DNA from 2 places in the Thalassorhabdus alkalitolerans genome. Region 2 is predicted to be linked to the other one. Evidence: predicted binding sites of a transcription regulator. Region 2 holds the regulator's gene; the other holds the start of a gene.
What was found. Region 2 encodes LexA, which represses DNA repair genes until DNA is damaged. Its sites were predicted from a motif close to CGAACATATGTTCG; they were not measured.
Positions count from the first base shown of each region.

Region 1 (8,997 bases), 430 kb from region 2:
ATCTCTCCACTCAAAGGCTGCAGCAGGAAGCAAAAAAACAGCCCCGAACACCATCGTCATAATAATACCTCCGTAGAAAGGAAAACGGTGGCCGTACTGCTTAATAAAAATGGAATACACAGCCCAGCTTACCACTCCTAAAAGCATAAGGAGGTCTCCTGGGTTGATCGAAAGAGAGAGAAGAGTTCCGAGAGAGCCCCGAGATACAATCCAGACAACGCCGGCAAAGGAAATGATAATCCCGGCGACCTGTTTTGACAGCAGTCTTTCTTTTAAAAATAAGAACCCCAGCATTGCGGCTACAGCCGGAGTGAGCGCATCTACTATGGAAGCATTAATGGTAGTAGTATAATGAACTGATGTATATAGCATGACGTTAAATAAGCCGAGTGTTAAAGCAAGCCCGGCTAACGGCCGCCACTCCTGGCGCCACAGCGCCTTGTTGTTCATAATCTCCTGCCAGCCCAATGGAAGCAGGATGACAGCGGCCATGGCAAATCTCATAAAGGATAGCGTTAATGGCGGGATAGTATCGCTAAAAGCTTTTCCGACAATAAAGTTCCCTGAAAACATAAGCATGGCTAACAGCAATAATACATATGGGTGAGCCATAGGATATCACCCTCTTTGTTTAATAGTTGCCCCGGTTATTTTATCACAGGAATGTTGTGAGCATTATACATTTTTAGAAAGGAGCGAGGAGAATGAGAGAATGGGTCATCCCTTTTTCATTTCAAAAAGAAGAAGAAGTATCTTTTCAGCTGTATGAAGCGGGATTTCACCACTTTTACATAGAAGAGCCAATCATGCAGATCAAAACGGAGGACGGCTACGGGGTACAGAAGTTGGAGGAGGGAACAGCCCAGCTTCATTTGTTTCCTGAGGACGACTGGAGTACTGAAGAAATAGCAGCGATTGTCGGTGTCACAGTAGAGGATATAAAAGAAAAGGAATGGAAAGAGGAGCAGGCAGCTTATGAAAATATTACGCTTCCCTCTGGCTGGAAAGTAATCTATCCTCCTTTTCCCGCAAAGAAAGGAGAAAAGGAGCTGCTTCTTGATCCCCAGGGGGCCTTTGGAACCGGCGTCCACGGTACAACCCAGGATAGTCTTGATATCCTGATGGAACTTCCCCTTGAAAATGGCAGAAAAGCCGCTGATATAGGAACAGGGTCGGGAATTCTTGCAGTTGGTGCTGCGGTAAAAGGAGTTCAAGTAGACGCTTTTGATATACAGCCGGTACAAAGGGAAGTCACTCACCAGGCCGAGCTTAACCATGTGCAGGAGCGTATTATCGTAAAGGAACAGGACGTTCTTTCAGAAGATCTTGAAACCTATCATTATGACCTCATTATCATTAATATTGGCGCTTCCGTGACAAAGGAGTGGCTTCAGAGCAAAAGAGTATTTGAAAAATCCACCTGCTCTCTCTATTTAGTATCGGGCATTGTTGACTGGTCCAAAGACGGGATCATTGCATTATTTCATGACGCTGGTTTCAAGCTTTGTAACAGCAGACAGTCAGAAGAGTGGCACACCCTGTTGTTTACTGACGGGCAAGGAGAAGATGTAACATGAAAATTGTAGTGACAGCTGATACACATATTCCTAAAAGTGCAAAGCAGCTTCCTTCTCGTCTGCTTCAGGAGCTGGAAACAGCAGACAGGATCATCCATGCCGGAGACTGGCAGACAATAGAGGTGTATGAAGAGCTACAGAAATATGCCCCGGTTGATGGAGTATGTGGCAATGTGGACGGGGAGGATATCAGGCAAGTGATGCCCGAAAAGAAGATTATAGAGGCTGGCGGCTTTACCATTGGAATTATACACGGCCATGGCGAGAAAAAAACGACGGAAAAGCGAGCCCTCGAAGGATTTGAAGAGCCTCTTGACTGCATTATATTTGGTCACTCCCATATCCCATACGTCAGGTTCGCCAGCAAAACACTACTGTTTAATCCCGGTTCTGCTACGAGCAAACGAAAGATGCCTTATTATTCATTTGGAGTTCTCACTGTTGGGGAAGAACTGAAAACAGAGCACATTTTTTATGAAAACAAGGAATAAGAAAAAGCCTGAAGGTCTCCCCCTTCAGGCTTTAAATTTACGTAAGCCTTGCAATAAACATGGTCGCCATCCCAAAATAAATGAGCAAGGATAATATATCGTTAATCGTTGTAATTAAGGGGCCGGATGCTACGGCAGGGTCCACTTTAAATTTGTAAAGAATCAATGGGATAATGGTGCCGGCTAACGTCCCGATGATTAAGGTGGCTAGCAGGGAGCTTCCCACAACCAGGCCAAGAATTATGTTTCCCATCCAAACATAGGCAATCAAAGCAATGAGAATACCGCAGACGATTCCGATAATAATACCGACTAGGAGTTCACGAAATATCAATTTGAGAGATTGTTTAAAATTTAATTCCTGTGATACTAATCCCCGAACAACTACGGCCAGGGACTGTGTCCCGGTATTGCCTGTCATTCCGGCAATCAATGGCATAAAAAAGGCCAAAGCGACAACCTGCTCAAGCGTTCCTTCAAACCCGCTGATGATTCCCCCTGAAACCAGTCCGATAAACAATAGGAGAATAAGCCATGGAAGCCGCCGGTAAGCGGCAATGGTTGGCTTTGTGTTAAAATCGATGGCTTTTCCTGAGGCGGAAAGCTTTTCGATATCTTCATTTGCTTCCTGAATGACGACATCAATTACGTCATCTACTGTGATAATACCGACAAGCTTGCCGTCTTCTTCCACAACAGGCATGGAAATAAAATCATAGCGATTGATTAGCTTTGCTACTTCTTCCTGGTCTGTATACACGTCAACCTTAACGATGCGGCTGAACATGATATCTTCTATTTTATCAGTAGGTTTTCCAAGGAGTAAATCCTTGTATGATGCGACTCCTACAAGCTTTTTCTCCGAATCAATTACATAAATGTAATTTAAATATTCAGCAAGCTCATAGAAGTGCTTCAGTTTTTCTACGGCTTCATGAACCGTGTAATGCTTTGGAATCCAGACATACCGGTCCGTCATGATTCTCCCTGCTGTTTCCGGAGGGTAATTCATTAAATACTGAACGGCCTCAGACTCTTCCTGTTTCATTTCTGAGAGCAGTTCATTAACTTTTTCAGGGTCTACGTCCGTTAACAAGGAAGCAATTTCATCGTTTTCCATTAAATCAAGGACTTTTGAGGATTTTTCGGTTCCCAGTTTATGTAGCACCTCGAGCTGATCATCCTGATCTAATTCAACGATGAGATAAGTCAGCTGTTCAATTGATAAATAAAGCAGAAACTTATTGCGATGTTTTGCAGGGAGATATTGATATTGCTGAGCCAGGTCATACGGCTGCAGTTCATTAATGATCTCTTGAAAGACTGTCTTTTTTCCTTCCTTTAAGGTCTTGATCAAAGCGAGTGTCATTTCATTTTCAGTCATGCTGCGTGCCACATTAGCACCTCATTTCCTGGAGCGTTTTCTCTTTTGTGATGTTCTAATTTTTTTATAAGCAGAAGGCAGTTACACAGCCTCTTTAGGTTTCATTATATTACTCTTTCCTCCATGAGTGCTTGTCACTCTTTCCTTTTATGTAACACGATATCTTTCAGAAAAGTAATTTTTTCTTATCCTTTATCCTGACGCCCTGCTTTTTTCAGAATCTGAGGCTCTTTTCATAATTACCCTCTCCAACCCTATTTCAATCTCTCTCCAGCCTCGGGGTTTCTTTGAGGAGTGAATTCCTGGGTTTGATTTGAAAAAAGAATTCGGATTGGTTATTTTGAAAGTGTTGCTTTTTTCGACATAATTATTATATAGACAAAGAGGAAGACAAAGAATTGAAATAGAAGTATGGTAAAGAGAGAAAGGTATAAATGAGAGAGGGTGACCCCATGAAACCGTATGTATACGTAGCACGAAAAATGCCGGAATCAATCATACAAATGCTTGAAGAACAATGTGATGTTTCCATGTGGGAGAAAGAAGACGAGCCCGTGCCAAGGGAAGTACTGGAAAAAGAAATAAAAAAAGCAGACGGCTTGTTTTGTACAATTACAGAAGAGATTGATCAGGATCTTATTGATAAAGCTGAGAACCTTAAAATCATAGCCACCATGGCGGTCGGCTACAATAATATCAATGTTCAGGCCGCAGCGAGAAGAGAAATCATGGTTGCTAATACTCCGGGTATTTTATCTGACACGACGGCTGACCTTACCTTCGGCCTGCTCATGGCCACAGCCCGGCGCATTCCAGAAGGGGTAGATAGCATAAGGAACGGAGAGTGGAAGACATGGGCTCCGTTTCACCTGATTGGACAGGATATACACGGGGCAACCCTTGGAATCATTGGTATGGGGAGAATTGGTGAAGCCCTTGCGAGAAGAGCGAAAGGGTTTGACATGAAGGTTCTTTACCATAACCGTAACCGCAAGCATGAGACTGAGATCAATCTTGGTGTAAGGTATGCAGAATTAGAGCAGCTGCTCGCCGAGTCGGACTTTGTTTGTTTAATGACTCCGTATACGCAGGAAACGTTTCATTTGATCGGAAAAGAAGAGCTGAAAAAAATGAAAAACTCAGCTGTGTTTATTAATACCTCCCGAGGCGGCACGGTAGACGAGGAAGCCTTATATGAAGCTCTAAAAGAAAAGGAAATATGGGCAGCAGGTCTTGATGTCTTTGAAGATGAACCGATAGGGCCAGATCATCCGCTGTTATCCTTGCCAAACGTGGTGGCTCTTCCTCACATTGGGAGCGCCAGTGAAAGAACAAGAATGAGAATGGCTGAAATGACAGCCCGTCATATCCTGCAATCTTTATCTGGAGAACGTCCGGATCATTTAGTGGGAGGATGAACCTATAAGGGGATAGGACAATAGGTCTCTTTTTGAAATTTTATTGAACTTTTTTCGTTTTAAAAGAAAAAACAGGTTTAGACACAGAGTAGAAAAAGGAAAGATAGGATTAAAGAGAACTGGCTGCCGGCTATAAGTGAAAAAGTATGCAGGAACTCCTGGTAATGGTTTACTTTATCTTTGCGGTTTCTGCATACTTTTTCTATCTATTCCCCCTGTAGTAAGTTATTCATCCCATCGGCCGGTATGCTATGTTCTTCTTTACCATCCATCATCCCCTTTTAAGCGATCCGTAATGGATCGTTTTTTTTTTGGCTGCAGAAGGGTGTATGTAAATGTTTAAGTGAAAAAAACAAAAAGGCAGCCAAAGTGCTTGGAGTTCTTCTTATGATTCATTCATCAGAGTCCCTGTTAATATAAACGATACTGTCAAAGGGCAGGTAAAAGGTGTCTTCATCTTTCCTGGTCACAATATGAAACTTTCTTTCCTGCTGGTTAAGGTGGTGAATCCTTCCAGAAACTTTGTGTATAAAACCATTCATCCAATAGATAAAAAGCAGGGGATGATGGTCCGCCATCGCTTCACACACCTTTTCTTCGATCTCCTGCCAAGCCTGCTCATCAAGTTCCGGCTTTTTGACTTTCTGCTGCTCGTGTTCCAATTGCTTTAAGAGCTCTACGTGCTCAGGCAGCATCATTGCTGTCCACTTGATTGTTCCACGATCTTTAATATCCATTCGAATCCCTCCTTGTTCTTATTATACACGAACAAACGTTCTTTTAAACCTTGAATAAGAACATTTGTTCTGACATAATAATATATAGAGAAACTGTTCGTGCTACCAAGAAGGAGGGTACAACAATGAATCCAGAAAAAATAATCAAAAAAGCCATGATGACAAACACAGCCATAACGTTTATCTATGAGGCAAAGACAGGGGAATTGACCCAAAGAACGGTAGAAGTGAAAAAGATTCTGGCAGGCCGCTTTGTCGGATACTGTTACTTAAGGAAAGGCGAAAGAATATTTAAGATGGATAATGTTCTTTCGATTCAGTTGAAGAAAAGAGCAGAGACGGGGGCGTAGGTGAGGTTCCAGGAGGTCATGCGGAGCGTGGTCGTTTTGTAGAGGATTTTGTAGAGGAATGGGCAAAGCTAAACGGGCGCTGCCTATGGAGCCTTTTCTTCTACATGAGTGTAAGGAACAGCTTTAGTCCTGATTATGTAGAATATTCTCTGAAAGGCTACCCGCCAGACTTCTAGGGGAAAACAGAAAAGTCGAGGGTCAAGCACTGTTTTTGAGAACGGCTGATCGTCTGTGAAAGTATAGAATAAAGTGAGGGGAACCGTACCATAAATGAAAACATAGGAAACTATCTATATAAAAGTTTTATGGGAAGCTCTTGAAGGCATAAATTAACATGAAAAAAATTAAGGCTAAGTTTTCTCTTAACCTCATAAGAAAAACCTCCATTGTTACAGTTAACCGGTTTACAGGGGGGCAAACTTGTAAACAAAGCAGTGTAATTCGTAAATGAATTACACTGCTATTTTTGTTGTTATATTAATGTGTGCGCTATTTTTGTTGTTATATTAATGTGTGCGCTATTTTTAGAGAGAAATTAAGCAAAGCTTTGAAATTGTGGATAAATTTATTGATTTGTATAATCCGGCCGCTAAAAAGGTTGTTATTAGGTATATGAACGTAATAAATACTCGTAAACGTGATAAATTAACAATAAAAAGAGGCGCGAATTAGGCATGCTAATTGCACCTCCAATTGCTAAATTATTTCATGTTTTCACCTTCTCAACCGAACCTATTACTGTAAAAATGATGAAGTTTTTTATCCTTAAAATATTAGTTTAAAGACCAGCCTTTTTTCGTAACGGTGATAATGTAGGTTTGGCCTTCGGCTTCAACTTCAACAGTGTTTGTATAGCTATTTCCATTATTTAGTACGACATTACTGAAGCTTTGAGCAAATTGATTTTCACCTTCACTCATAGTAAAGTAGATATCTCCAGCCGCTCTGTAGTTTACACCCTGTCGTTGTTGTGTAACCTCATAATTCTCAACTTTAACTCCAGTAATGTAAGCTGCTTCTTGATCTTTTACTACAATTTCATCACTCTTTTCATTCCCAGAAAATGTAACATGGCTCTTGCCTGCTGCCATATCAATTGAATACTTAAGAGTGTATGTGCCTGCTTCTTGTGCTTCAAACTTAGCAGTTGAAACATAAGAGTTAACTCCTTCTACTTCTATAAGCAAAGTTTCGAAGTCCTCCTCCTTTTCTAAAGCAACTTCTTTCCCATTTTCATTAATTACAACCCATCCATCTTTATAAGAAGATCCATGTTTAGGAGTAACAGCCTGAAGTTTTACTTCATCTCCCACATAAATAACTTCAAACTCTTGTTCAGAAGTTACAGATAATGCTACCTCAACAGGTTTCTCTTTTGGTGCAGGACCTTTCGCCAATACCCCAGTCCCCATAGATAATACTAGTGCTCCAGCTAATATTGCTGCACCCAACTTTTTAAATTTCTTCATTTTTTCACTTCTCCTCTTAACTTAATTATTATTTACAAAAGTAATATCAATCATGAAGAGGGCCGGTTACACCACTAGCTCCATATACCTCAAGGGGGTATACTTCATTGCTTCAGCTTCCCCAAACTTGATATATAGGACTTTGCACCTTCTTTTCTGTGGCCACTTGAAATAGTAGTGCATTCCTATATTTCGAATTATATATTCGTTTTATAGAATATGGAAGAATTTTGTTTCGGCAAATATACACATTATTTCCTAGATTGTTTAATAATTTTAATCAATTACCTTAAAATAATTTCCTCATTAGCGACACCACTTTAGTCATAACACTCATATACAAAGGGAATCAATGAAAGCAGATCTATCTTAACAATTTAGTAAATCGTATTTTTTGAGAATAAATTGTCAGATTTTTTAGGAGCAAAATTGTGTAGATTTAACTATAGTCAAACTTATAATGATAATGAAACTACTTAAAGGGAAATTTTAGGAAGGGGGGGGTTATTAATAATATTTCCACAAATAAAAAAAGACGCATAGAAAAAAGGATGGCTATAACTAAAAGTTACGAGTAGCCAAACCTTATTTAAGTGAGCTTGAACGTAGCCATAAGCCGAATCTGTCTATTTAGCTTCGGTTAAAAGTTTCAATGGTACTTTAGGTAACCCTTGATAAGTTAAACTTTCTAGCAATTGACCCCGCAGAAAACCCTTCTTTTTTTAGCTGAAACATAAACATTACTATCCGATTTTTAAGTACAAGCGAGCATTTTTTAACAAGATTAAATCATAAAGTCTCATTAAAAAGAAAATTGTGGAAAGGCCCCCAATTTTCCTGTCTAGCAAACTGAGGATAAGCGGACATAAACGTAATAATAATAGGAGAGTGATCTAGTTGAGGATATGTGTCAAATAAAAACCGATCGCCGTAGCGAATAGCTGTCAAGGCAAGAGGCAATTCACGTCTAAAGATTTCATTGCGTATTGCTGCTTCATTTTGATTATATTCTCCTTGATCCACATGCAAATAAACACGGTAAACTAAGGAACTACCCTTTGTTTTCCATTCTCCTAAGACTTCATCTCTCATAGGATTGACTTTATCCCACGCATAATCCATTCCAATTGTTAAAAAAAGCTCTCCTGTCTCATCCGAGTGAGTTAATGTATAACGTCTTGGGAAAACAGGTTTCATCGTAGTAACACCATTCAAGTATTCCACAAATAGTTTTTCTGGATTGAAATGACTCAAGCAATCAACTCCAAACTTTTTTATACCATCATTATGTTCATTTACCATCACTAATTCTAATAATTACGATGAGAGTTTTAGTTTCACCCTGCACTCAAATACGCCGGATGCTCTTTATTTGTACTAAATACGTGCTTTAGTGAGCTAAATCTAAATGAAGTTTCGTAAGACTATGGATCTGTTGTTTAAAGGGTTTTTCTAAGCCACAACCCTCCATATAAAATAAAAACCGGATCCCTCTGTGAGGAATCCGGTTTCTGTTATCAAGCGTCGTGATAAGGCGATGCTTTTTTCTGGGCTTTCTCTTCTCTCATTTT
Region 1 covers NZ_JBHSOZ010000003.1:770,272-779,268, reverse strand. The annotation lists gene ACFPU1_RS06575 (DMT family transporter) at 1-612, opposite strand, end outside; gene ACFPU1_RS06570 (50S ribosomal protein L11 methyltransferase) at 705-1,577, shown strand; gene ACFPU1_RS06565 (metallophosphoesterase family protein) at 1,574-2,068, shown strand; gene mgtE (magnesium transporter) at 2,106-3,464, opposite strand; gene ACFPU1_RS06555 (2-hydroxyacid dehydrogenase) at 3,905-4,870, shown strand; gene ACFPU1_RS06550 (YolD-like family protein) at 5,263-5,607, opposite strand; gene ACFPU1_RS06545 (WYL domain-containing protein) at 5,733-5,957, shown strand; gene ACFPU1_RS06540 (hypothetical protein) at 6,731-7,426, opposite strand; gene ACFPU1_RS06535 (staygreen family protein) at 8,216-8,680, opposite strand; gene ACFPU1_RS06530 (alanine/glycine:cation symporter family protein) at 8,944-8,997, opposite strand, start outside.
Region 1: a site for LexA is predicted at 5,636-5,649, ahead of ACFPU1_RS06550 (YolD-like family protein). Genes of this name have one in related genera too.

Region 2 (8,997 bases):
TCTGCAGGCCTGATGACAGAATGATTAGGAATTGCTCTTAATGCAGCAATTTGTTCAATCGGCTCATGGGTTGGACCATCTTCACCCACTGCAATGCTGTCGTGAGTGAATACATAGGTAGCCGGAATCTCCATAAGTGCACTTAAGCGAAGGGCCGGACGGAGGTAATCCGAAAAGACCAGGAACGTTGCAGAGTAAGGTTTTACTCCGCCATGAAGAAGCAACCCGTTGACTGCTGCCGCCATCGCAAACTCACGCACTCCAAACCAGACATTTCTACCTTTGTAATTGAGTTGTGTGAAATCCTCTTCTTCTTTGACGAGAGTTTTGTTAGAGGATGCAAGGTCAGCTGATCCGCCGAAAAGGGAAGGAACTGCAGAAGATAGTGCCTGAATCGCTTCTCCAGAAGAAGCACGTGTTGCAAGCTTATCCTCGCCAGCCTTATAAACAGGAAGATTACTATCCCATCCATTTGGGAGCTCGCCTTTTACCGCTTGAGTAAATTGCTCAGCAAGTTCCGGGAATGCCTCCTGATACTTTTCAAACGATTTATTCCATTCAACTTCTTTCCCTGCTCCCTCAGCTTTCACGTTTGCGTATAATTCTGCTACTTCAGGCGGGATGTGGAAGTCGTTTTCAAATTCCCATTTGTACATTCCTTTAGTGGCAAGCACTTCTTCTGAGCCAAGAGGAGCACCATGAGCTGCGTTTGTTCCTCCTTTTTTCGGAGAACCAAAACCAATGGTGGTCTTTACTTCAATGAGTGTCGGACGCTCATCTTGTTTTCCTTCTTCAATGGCTTTCGTAATAGCATCTATGTCGTTGCCATCTTCTACTAGAATCGTATGCCAGCCATATGCTTCATAACGCTTTCTTACGTCCTCGGAGAACGATTTATTAAGATCCCCATCCAAGGAAATATCATTTGAATCATATAAAACCACAAGACGCCCAAGCTTCAAATGCCCTGCTAATGAGGCTGACTCACCGGATACACCTTCCATTAAGTCGCCGTCACCGCATAGAGCATAGGTGTAATGATCAACAATTTCATGGCCCTCTTTGTTATAAGTCGCAGCTAAATGCCTTTCAGCCATGGCCATCCCCACTGCCATTGCGACTCCCTGACCTAATGGGCCTGTTGTTGCTTCCACACCAGGAGTGTGTCCGTATTCAGGGTGGCCTGGGGTCTTACTCTCCCATTGCCTGAAGTTTTTTAACTCATCAAGAGACAGGTCATAACCTGTAAGGTGAAGCAGGCTGTATAAAAGCATAGACCCGTGTCCAGCAGATAATACAAAACGGTCCCGGTCAAACCATTCGGGGTTAGACGGATTGTGCTTCATTACTTTTGTCCACAAGGCAAAAGCCATGGGAGCCGCCCCCATAGGCAGACCAGGATGACCTGAATTTGCTTTCTCAATACTGTCAATAGATAGTGTACGAATGGTGTTTATCGCTAGCTGCTCAACATTAGTTGACATTCCTGAAATTCATCCTTTCTTCCTCTGTATATGTATTCCTGTTTTATGATATCCTTTCTGCTTGTTTTTAACAAGGCTAGAGAGACCTTAATCTTCCACCGTGCCAAAAAAGAATCCATATATTACTACTTATTAAAAATAAAAAACCCTAGACATTTGTCTAAGGCTCTCTATATGTGATAAGTTACCTTCCGCTTTTCTTGGCTTCTTCAAGTTTTGCTGGCGTAACATCGTTGCCTTTTTCATCAACTACTTTCACTGATTGAAGCTGACTTTTAAAAGAAGAACGAAACTTAGCTAAATATTCATTTCTTAGCTTTTGTTGTTCAGCCTCTTCTGTTTCCGTTAGTCCTGTCGTCTTAGCTCGTTTCGCTAGTTCATTAATTCGAGCAATCTTATCTTGGGATAACATGACAGATGTAAGACCTCCCTATTTTTACCGAAATATATGTACATGGTAACGTATGAGTCAAGGTAAATGCAAATGTCCAGGCGTGTTGTTACATGACCTGACAAAGCTGATGCTTTGAAATAGAAGGACATTGTTTATTTCTCTCCACTTTCCAAATCCTGGTTTTCTGTTTTTATATATTCCACATACCTGCGGTGAACTGTTGCTTTTGAGACTTCAAATCCAAGACCTCTTAACGTGGCAGCAATTTCATGAAAAGTTAAATCGCGCTTTCTTAAATTTACAATTTCTTCGATAGGCACTTCTTTTCGGTCACGCCCTCCCTGATCCATGTTTTTTAAATTTTTTTCAGGTCTGTAGCCCTTTTCAACAGCCCGCTTCATCCCCCTCTGGATTTTAAGGTTATGTATTTTCCGTTGATACTCTTCCACCACAGAAATGATGTCCATCAGCATAGAATCCGTTTCTGAAAGCTGAAGCTTTCCTCCATCACGAACGGAATACACCTCAGCACCTTGTTTATGAAGCTGGTGCAAAATAGCAATCTTAGCATTTCCTCTTCCTATTCTCGTGTCGTCTTGGACACAGAGCGCATCGGCTCTTCCTTCTGACAGATCATCCAGAGCTTCAAGCAAGCCTTCACGCTCAACTGTATAGCCGCTTGCTTCTTCTTTAATAGTTTTATAGACTCGGTCGCCCTTTTCCTCTACCAGTTTCTTCAGCTCTTCCTCCTGTCTGCTCAAGGAGGATTGCTGGCTTTCTTTAACCGTGCTTACCCGGCAATAAATAATACACTTCTTCATTGAATAACCGCCTTATCATACACCTGCTGGATCACGTTCTATTATAACACTGTGTGTGTTCAATCATCGACCAAAACTGCCTTTCTTTCCGGCAGGAAAGATAGAAGTGAAGTGTCACTGAGTTCTTCTTCAACAGCCGCCGCTGGAAGGTTCCATGGGTCATCTACTGAGCTTTGGTATTGGACAGTAGAAACAAGAATGATAATAGAAAGAATAAATAATAAAAGGATAAGCCATTCTTGTCCTGAAATTTGCTGAAACTTTCTTATCATATGAATCACCTTTTCACCAGAATGTATGTTCTTATTTGATAATGATTATAACGAGAACTATTGTTCCCGTCAACAAATTAGAACGAATGTTTGCGTACATATGTTTTCCATGGTATAATTTGCTTAAATTCAAAGAATAAAAAGAGGTGCGGAATTATGAGTAAGTTGTCTACTAGGCAGCAGCAAATATTAGACTATATTAAAGACGAAGTCCGCCAAAAAGGGTACCCTCCTTCTGTTCGGGAAATTGGTGAAGCAGTCGGCCTGGCATCAAGCTCAACCGTGCACGGACACCTCTCCCGATTAGAGAAAAAAGGACTCATCCGCAGAGACCCTACCAAGCCGAGAGCAATTGAAGTTATTGAACTTGAGCCTGAACAGCCTATCATCTCAGAAAGCAACGCGGTATATGTGCCGGTGATCGGGAAAGTTACAGCAGGACAGCCTATTACAGCCATTGAAAATGTAGAAGAGTATATCCCTTTACCTGAACGTATGGTTTCAGAAGAGAAAGTATTCATTCTGACTATCCAGGGAGACAGTATGATAGAAGCGGGGATCTTTGATGGAGACCTGGTCATTGTCAGGCAGCAGCAAACAGCAGATAACGGAGATATTATTGTAGCTATGACAGAAGAAGAGCACGAAGCTACGGTGAAAAGGTTCTTTAAGGAAAAAGACTATATTCGGTTGCAGCCGGAAAACAGTGCAATGGATCCTATCATCCTTGACAGTTGCATCGTATTAGGAAAAGTGATTGGTGTATTCAGGACTATTCATTAAGCTATCTTTTCTAGTAATCTATTAATAATAACAAGCAAAGATAAATCTTTTTTTGCAAAAATGCCCCCGTCTTAGAAACAGACAGGGGCATTTTTGTTATTCTATTCATTTTTTATAGTGAAAAGCATACCTATAGTAAGGGGTATGCAACGACTACAATGTTGCACAAATAGCAGAGCTTATCGCTTTCAATGCCAGCACGATGAACAAAAGTCATAGAGAGAACTGCCATTAATTAAACAAACATCTTGCCTGTCGGTGTATTAATCTGCTTTATATATATATATCAAACGAAAAAGTCTATATATCAATCTACATAATCTTCGCCCTCCAGTAGCCTTTTTCTTTCCTCATCAATAAAAGACCCTTGATGCCTGAGGCATCAAGGGTCTGATAGGTATTAATAAGTTTGGATATACTGCTCGCGCTCCCATGGGTGCACTTGCGTACGGAACATATCCCATTCGATTTCTTTTGCTTCAACAAAGTGCTCAACTGCATGCTCGCCTAATGCCTTTACAAGCACTTCGTCTTTTTTAAGATTATCAATAGCTTCTTTCAAGTTAGCTGGAAGATCTTTAATTCCTTCTTCCACACGCTCTTCTTTATCCATTACATAGATATTGCGGTCTGTTGGCTCTGGAGATTGGCCTTTCTTTTTGATTCCGTCAAGACCGGAAGCAAGAAGTGCAGCCATAGCCAAATATGGGTTAGCAGCCGGGTCTGGACTGCGGACTTCAATACGAGTGCTCATTCCGCGAGAAGATGGAATACGAACAAGCGGACTGCGGTTTCTCATTGACCAAGCTACGTATACCGGAGCTTCGTATCCAGGTACAAGGCGCTTATAAGAGTTAACAATTGGGTTCGTTACTGCAGTAAACGCTTGAGCATGATCCAGGATACCAGATAGGAACTGCATGGCAGTTTCGCTCAATTGAGTTTCATTATTTGGCTCATAGAATACATTCCCGTCTTCGTTAAACAAAGACATGTTACAATGCATTCCGGAACCGTTTACGCCAAACAATGGTTTTGGCATAAATGTTGCGTGTAAGCCGTGCTTTCTGGCAATAGTCTTTACAACAAGCTTAAAGGTCTGGATATTGTCACAAGCAGTTACAGCATCAGCATATTTAAAGTCGATTTCGTGCTGGCCAGGAGCTACCTCATGGTGGGAAGCTTCGATGTCAAAGCCCATGTCTTCAAGTTCAAGCACGATGTCACGACGGGCATTTTCACCAAGATCTGTTGGAGCAAGGTCGAAATATCCGCCTTTATCGTTTAGTTCCATAGTCGGCTCGCCTTTTTCATCATTTTTGAAAAGGAAAAATTCAGGCTCAGGACCAATGTTAAAGGCTGTGTACCCCATGTCTTTTGCTTCCTGCAAGACACGCTTTAAGATCCCGCGAGGATCCCCTTCAAATGGTGTCGGCTCTTCTCCAGGTGCTCCCGGCTCATAAATGTCGCAAATCAAACGAGCAACTTTCCCTTTTTCTGGAGTCCAAGGGAATACGACCCACGTATCAAGCTCTGGATATAAGTACATATCTGATTCTTCAATGCGGACGAACCCTTCAATAGAAGACCCGTCAAACATCATTTGATTATCCAATGCTTTTGTAAGCTGATCATAAGGAATTTCTACGTTTTTGATAACTCCTTGCAAATCAGTAAATTGTAAACGGATGAATTTGATATTTTCTTCTTCTGCAATTCTCAAAATATCCTCTTTTGTGTACTTGCTGCCCATGTTAACTGGCTCCTCTCTAAGTATGTTATCTAATAAAACTTTTGCAGCTCCATTATGTAAGGAGAACAAAAGGTCTTCCCCTTATTAATTGAAAAAGCGGGACAACTGGCCCTGGATCATTGATGGCTTCCCATGCTTTCCAGCCATCATCACTTCATTTTTCAAATGGCGTCGTAATTCTTTCTGAGAAATCTCTGTTTTCGGTGCAAGAGCCGGATTTTCTTTACTGCTTTGCTCTTGTGCTCTAAGTTCAAAAATTTCTTTAATACCTGAAATGTTAATGCCTCTTTCAATCAAGCTCTTTATTTCCAAGAGACGATCCACATCATTAAACGAAAACAACCTCTGATTACCGCTTGTCCTGGCTGGGTGAATAAGTGAATGTTCTTCATAATACCTGATTTGCCTGGCGGATAATTCAGTGAGCTGCTTCACTATGCTAATCGGGAACAGAGGCATATTGCGGCGAACGTGATCATTCATATTTCCGTCCCCCTTTCCCTTGATTTAACTATATCATACATCATGTCAGCTTTGCCGTCAACACATGTCACCTTTTTTTACATCAGATTTTTCAGACAGATTATCCCTTGCCAAATAGACTATACCATATTCTTTTTTATCAATTCATCAAGGGCCCGCATGACTGCTGTTTTGACATGAATATACGTCAGCCCGCCTTGCACAAATGCAGTATACGGAGGACGGATGGGTCCGTCTGCCGACAGCTCAATGCTTGCTCCTTGAATAAAAGTGCCCGCTGCCATAATCACTTCATCCTCATAACCAGGCATCGGACTAGGCATAGGTACAACCTTAGCATCTACAGGAGAGGCTTCTTGGATTGCCTGGCAAAATGAAATCATTCTTTCTTTGTCCTCAAACTGTATCGCCTGGATCAAATCTGTTCTTTTCTCCTGAGAGGAAGGGGTTGTAGTTAGACCAGCTTCTTCAAGTAAAGCAGCTGTGAAAAAGGCTCCTTTTAAAGACTGGGCAACAGTATGGGGAGCCATAAAAAACCCCTGGTACATTTCTAGGAGCATGGATAACGTTGCCCCGCCTTCTCTTCCGATCCCTGGTGCTGAAAGTCTTCCGGCCGCCTGATCTACCAGCCTTTTCCTTCCAGCAATATAGCCCCCTGTTTTTGCAAGGCCTCCACCTGGATTTTTAATTAAGGAACCTGCCATTAAATCAACACCGACATGACCTGGCTCTGTTTCTTCCACAAATTCACCGTAACAGTTATCAACGAATACAATAACTTCAGGATTAACTTCCTTAACAAAGTGAGTCATGTTTTTTATTTCTTCTATTGCAAAAGAAGGACGTGTGTCATACCCTCGTGACCTTTGAATAGCGACTACCTTTGTTTTTTTCGTTATGGCTTTGCTTACTGCCGGGTAATCTACATTCCCCTCTTTTGTTAAAGGGACTATGGAACACGCAATACCATAATCCTTTAAAGAGCCTGGTTCATTTTCCGTTAATCCAATGACCTGCTGCAGGGTGTCGTAAGGAGTCCCTGTTATGTATACCAGCTCTTCCCCAGGCCGGAGGCTGCCAAACAGTGCAGTGGCTATCGCGTGAGTCCCGGAGATAAATTGATGCCTGACTAATGCGTCTTCTGTTCCGAAGGCTCTGGCATAAACCTTGTCCAACGTTTCCCTGCCAGCGTCGTCATATCCATATCCTGTCGAAGGATTAAAGTGAAAAGCCGAAACTCCCTCTTCCTTATAGATCGTTAGCAAACGCCCTTGATTATATTCTTCTATTTTTTCTACTTCTTTATGCTGTTTCCCTATTTTTTCTTCCGCGAGTTCAGCTAGTTTTTTTATCTTGTCACTATAATGACTGGTCATCTGTGGTTCCTACTTTCTGATTGTTAAGCTTAAATCGTAATTTTCACTCGTTAACGAGGGTGAACACTCATCGTAGACCCTCATGTTTTCCTTGTTTATCCCTGTTCACATCATATATTTTGAAATTTCCCCGTGAATTGGGTGGTCTTCTTTTACATAGCCTTTTACATAGAACATTTCTTCTTCCTCAGATAGAGTTTCTTCGCTCACTAACGTGTCTTTTTTAAGGGAAGACACAAGCTTACCATTCTTAAGGGGCACCTTGACATGGTAAAACACCATGGCTTCTTTTAGAACTTCTTCCATTTTCCCTTTTAATTTTTCTATATCTAAATCCTCGAATGCAGAAATTAAAATGGAAGAGCTGTCTGCTGGAGGCAAAGGTATTTCTTTATTACGCTGGTCTTTTTTATTAAATACTGTAAGGACAGGAAGGTGGCTTACTTCAAGTTCCTGAAGTAGCTTGTCTACTGTTTCCATTTGTGAAGAAGCTGATGCGTCTGACGAATCGACTACATGAAGCAGGACGTCTGCCTCTTTCACTTCTTCCAGTGTAGAACGAAATGCAGCTACCAATGTGGTCGGAAGATCCTGAATAAAGCCAACTGTATCACTTAACAGAACGTTATACCCCGAAGGAAGTTTCATTTGTCTTGTTAAAGGATCAAGAGTGGCAAACAGCAAATCTTCTTCAAAAGCCTGAGAGTTTGTCAGCTTATTTAATAATGTGGACTTTCCTGCATTCGTGTAACCAACCAATGCAAATTGAATAACGCTGTTTCTTTTTCGCTGCTTACGGTAGCTTGTTCTCTGGGAACTAATTTGAGCAAGCTGTTTTTTAAGATCATCCATTCTTTTTTGAATATGGCGACGATCAGTTTCTAATTTTGTCTCCCCGGGACCTCTTGTTCCTATCCCTCCTCCAAGCCTGGAGAGGGCAGCCCCCTGTCCTGTTAATCTCGGCAGGAGATAGCTAAGCTGTGCCAGCTCCACTTGTATCTTTCCTTCTTTTGTTTGAGCTCGTTTTGCAAAGATATCAAGGATTAACTGAGTTCGGTCTATAACAAAAGCCTCAACCATCCTAGACAAATTTCGGATTTGGCTTCCAGTCAATTCATCATTAAAAACGACAATGTCAGCTTCTATCTCTTCCACCAGCTGGGAAAGTTCCTCCACCTTCCCTTTACCAATATAGGTGGAGGACTCCAGCTTGTGGCGAGTCTGGGTCAGGGAAGCGGCTACAATTCCATCTGCTGTTTTGACCAGGGAAGCTAGTTCATCAAGCGAAGATTGAAACCTTTCTTCATCTTCATCTTGCAGCCGGCATCCAACTATGATTATTTTTTCTTCCATTGCTATCCCAACCTTCTGTTTACAGACTATAAACCAGATTCTATCTCATCTACATTAAAATCTTCGGCTTCTAACCTGAGAAGAGAAGCCCTGTCTTTATCTTTTCTCTGCTTCATAACCCGAACGGCATGCATCCTGATTGCTTTTTCAACACAGTTTCGTACATATCGGCCGTTGCTGAAATGACGAACCCCCTGCCGCCCTGTTTTTTCAAAATGCAGTTTCATTTTATATAATGCTTCCCGGCTGCACTCATATTCTCTTTCTTTCACCATCAT
Region 2 covers NZ_JBHSOZ010000003.1:342,039-351,035, forward strand. The annotation lists gene tkt (transketolase) at 1-1,484, opposite strand, end outside; gene ACFPU1_RS04325 (DUF896 domain-containing protein) at 1,669-1,896, opposite strand; gene ACFPU1_RS04330 (YneB family resolvase-like protein) at 2,031-2,699, opposite strand; gene ACFPU1_RS04335 (hypothetical protein) at 2,759-2,971, opposite strand; gene lexA (transcriptional repressor LexA) at 3,128-3,754, shown strand; gene glnA (type I glutamate--ammonia ligase) at 4,155-5,507, opposite strand; gene ACFPU1_RS04350 (MerR family transcriptional regulator) at 5,592-5,990, opposite strand; gene ACFPU1_RS04355 (methionine gamma-lyase family protein) at 6,110-7,366, opposite strand; gene hflX (GTPase HflX) at 7,472-8,719, opposite strand; gene ACFPU1_RS04365 (hypothetical protein) at 8,746-8,997, opposite strand, start outside.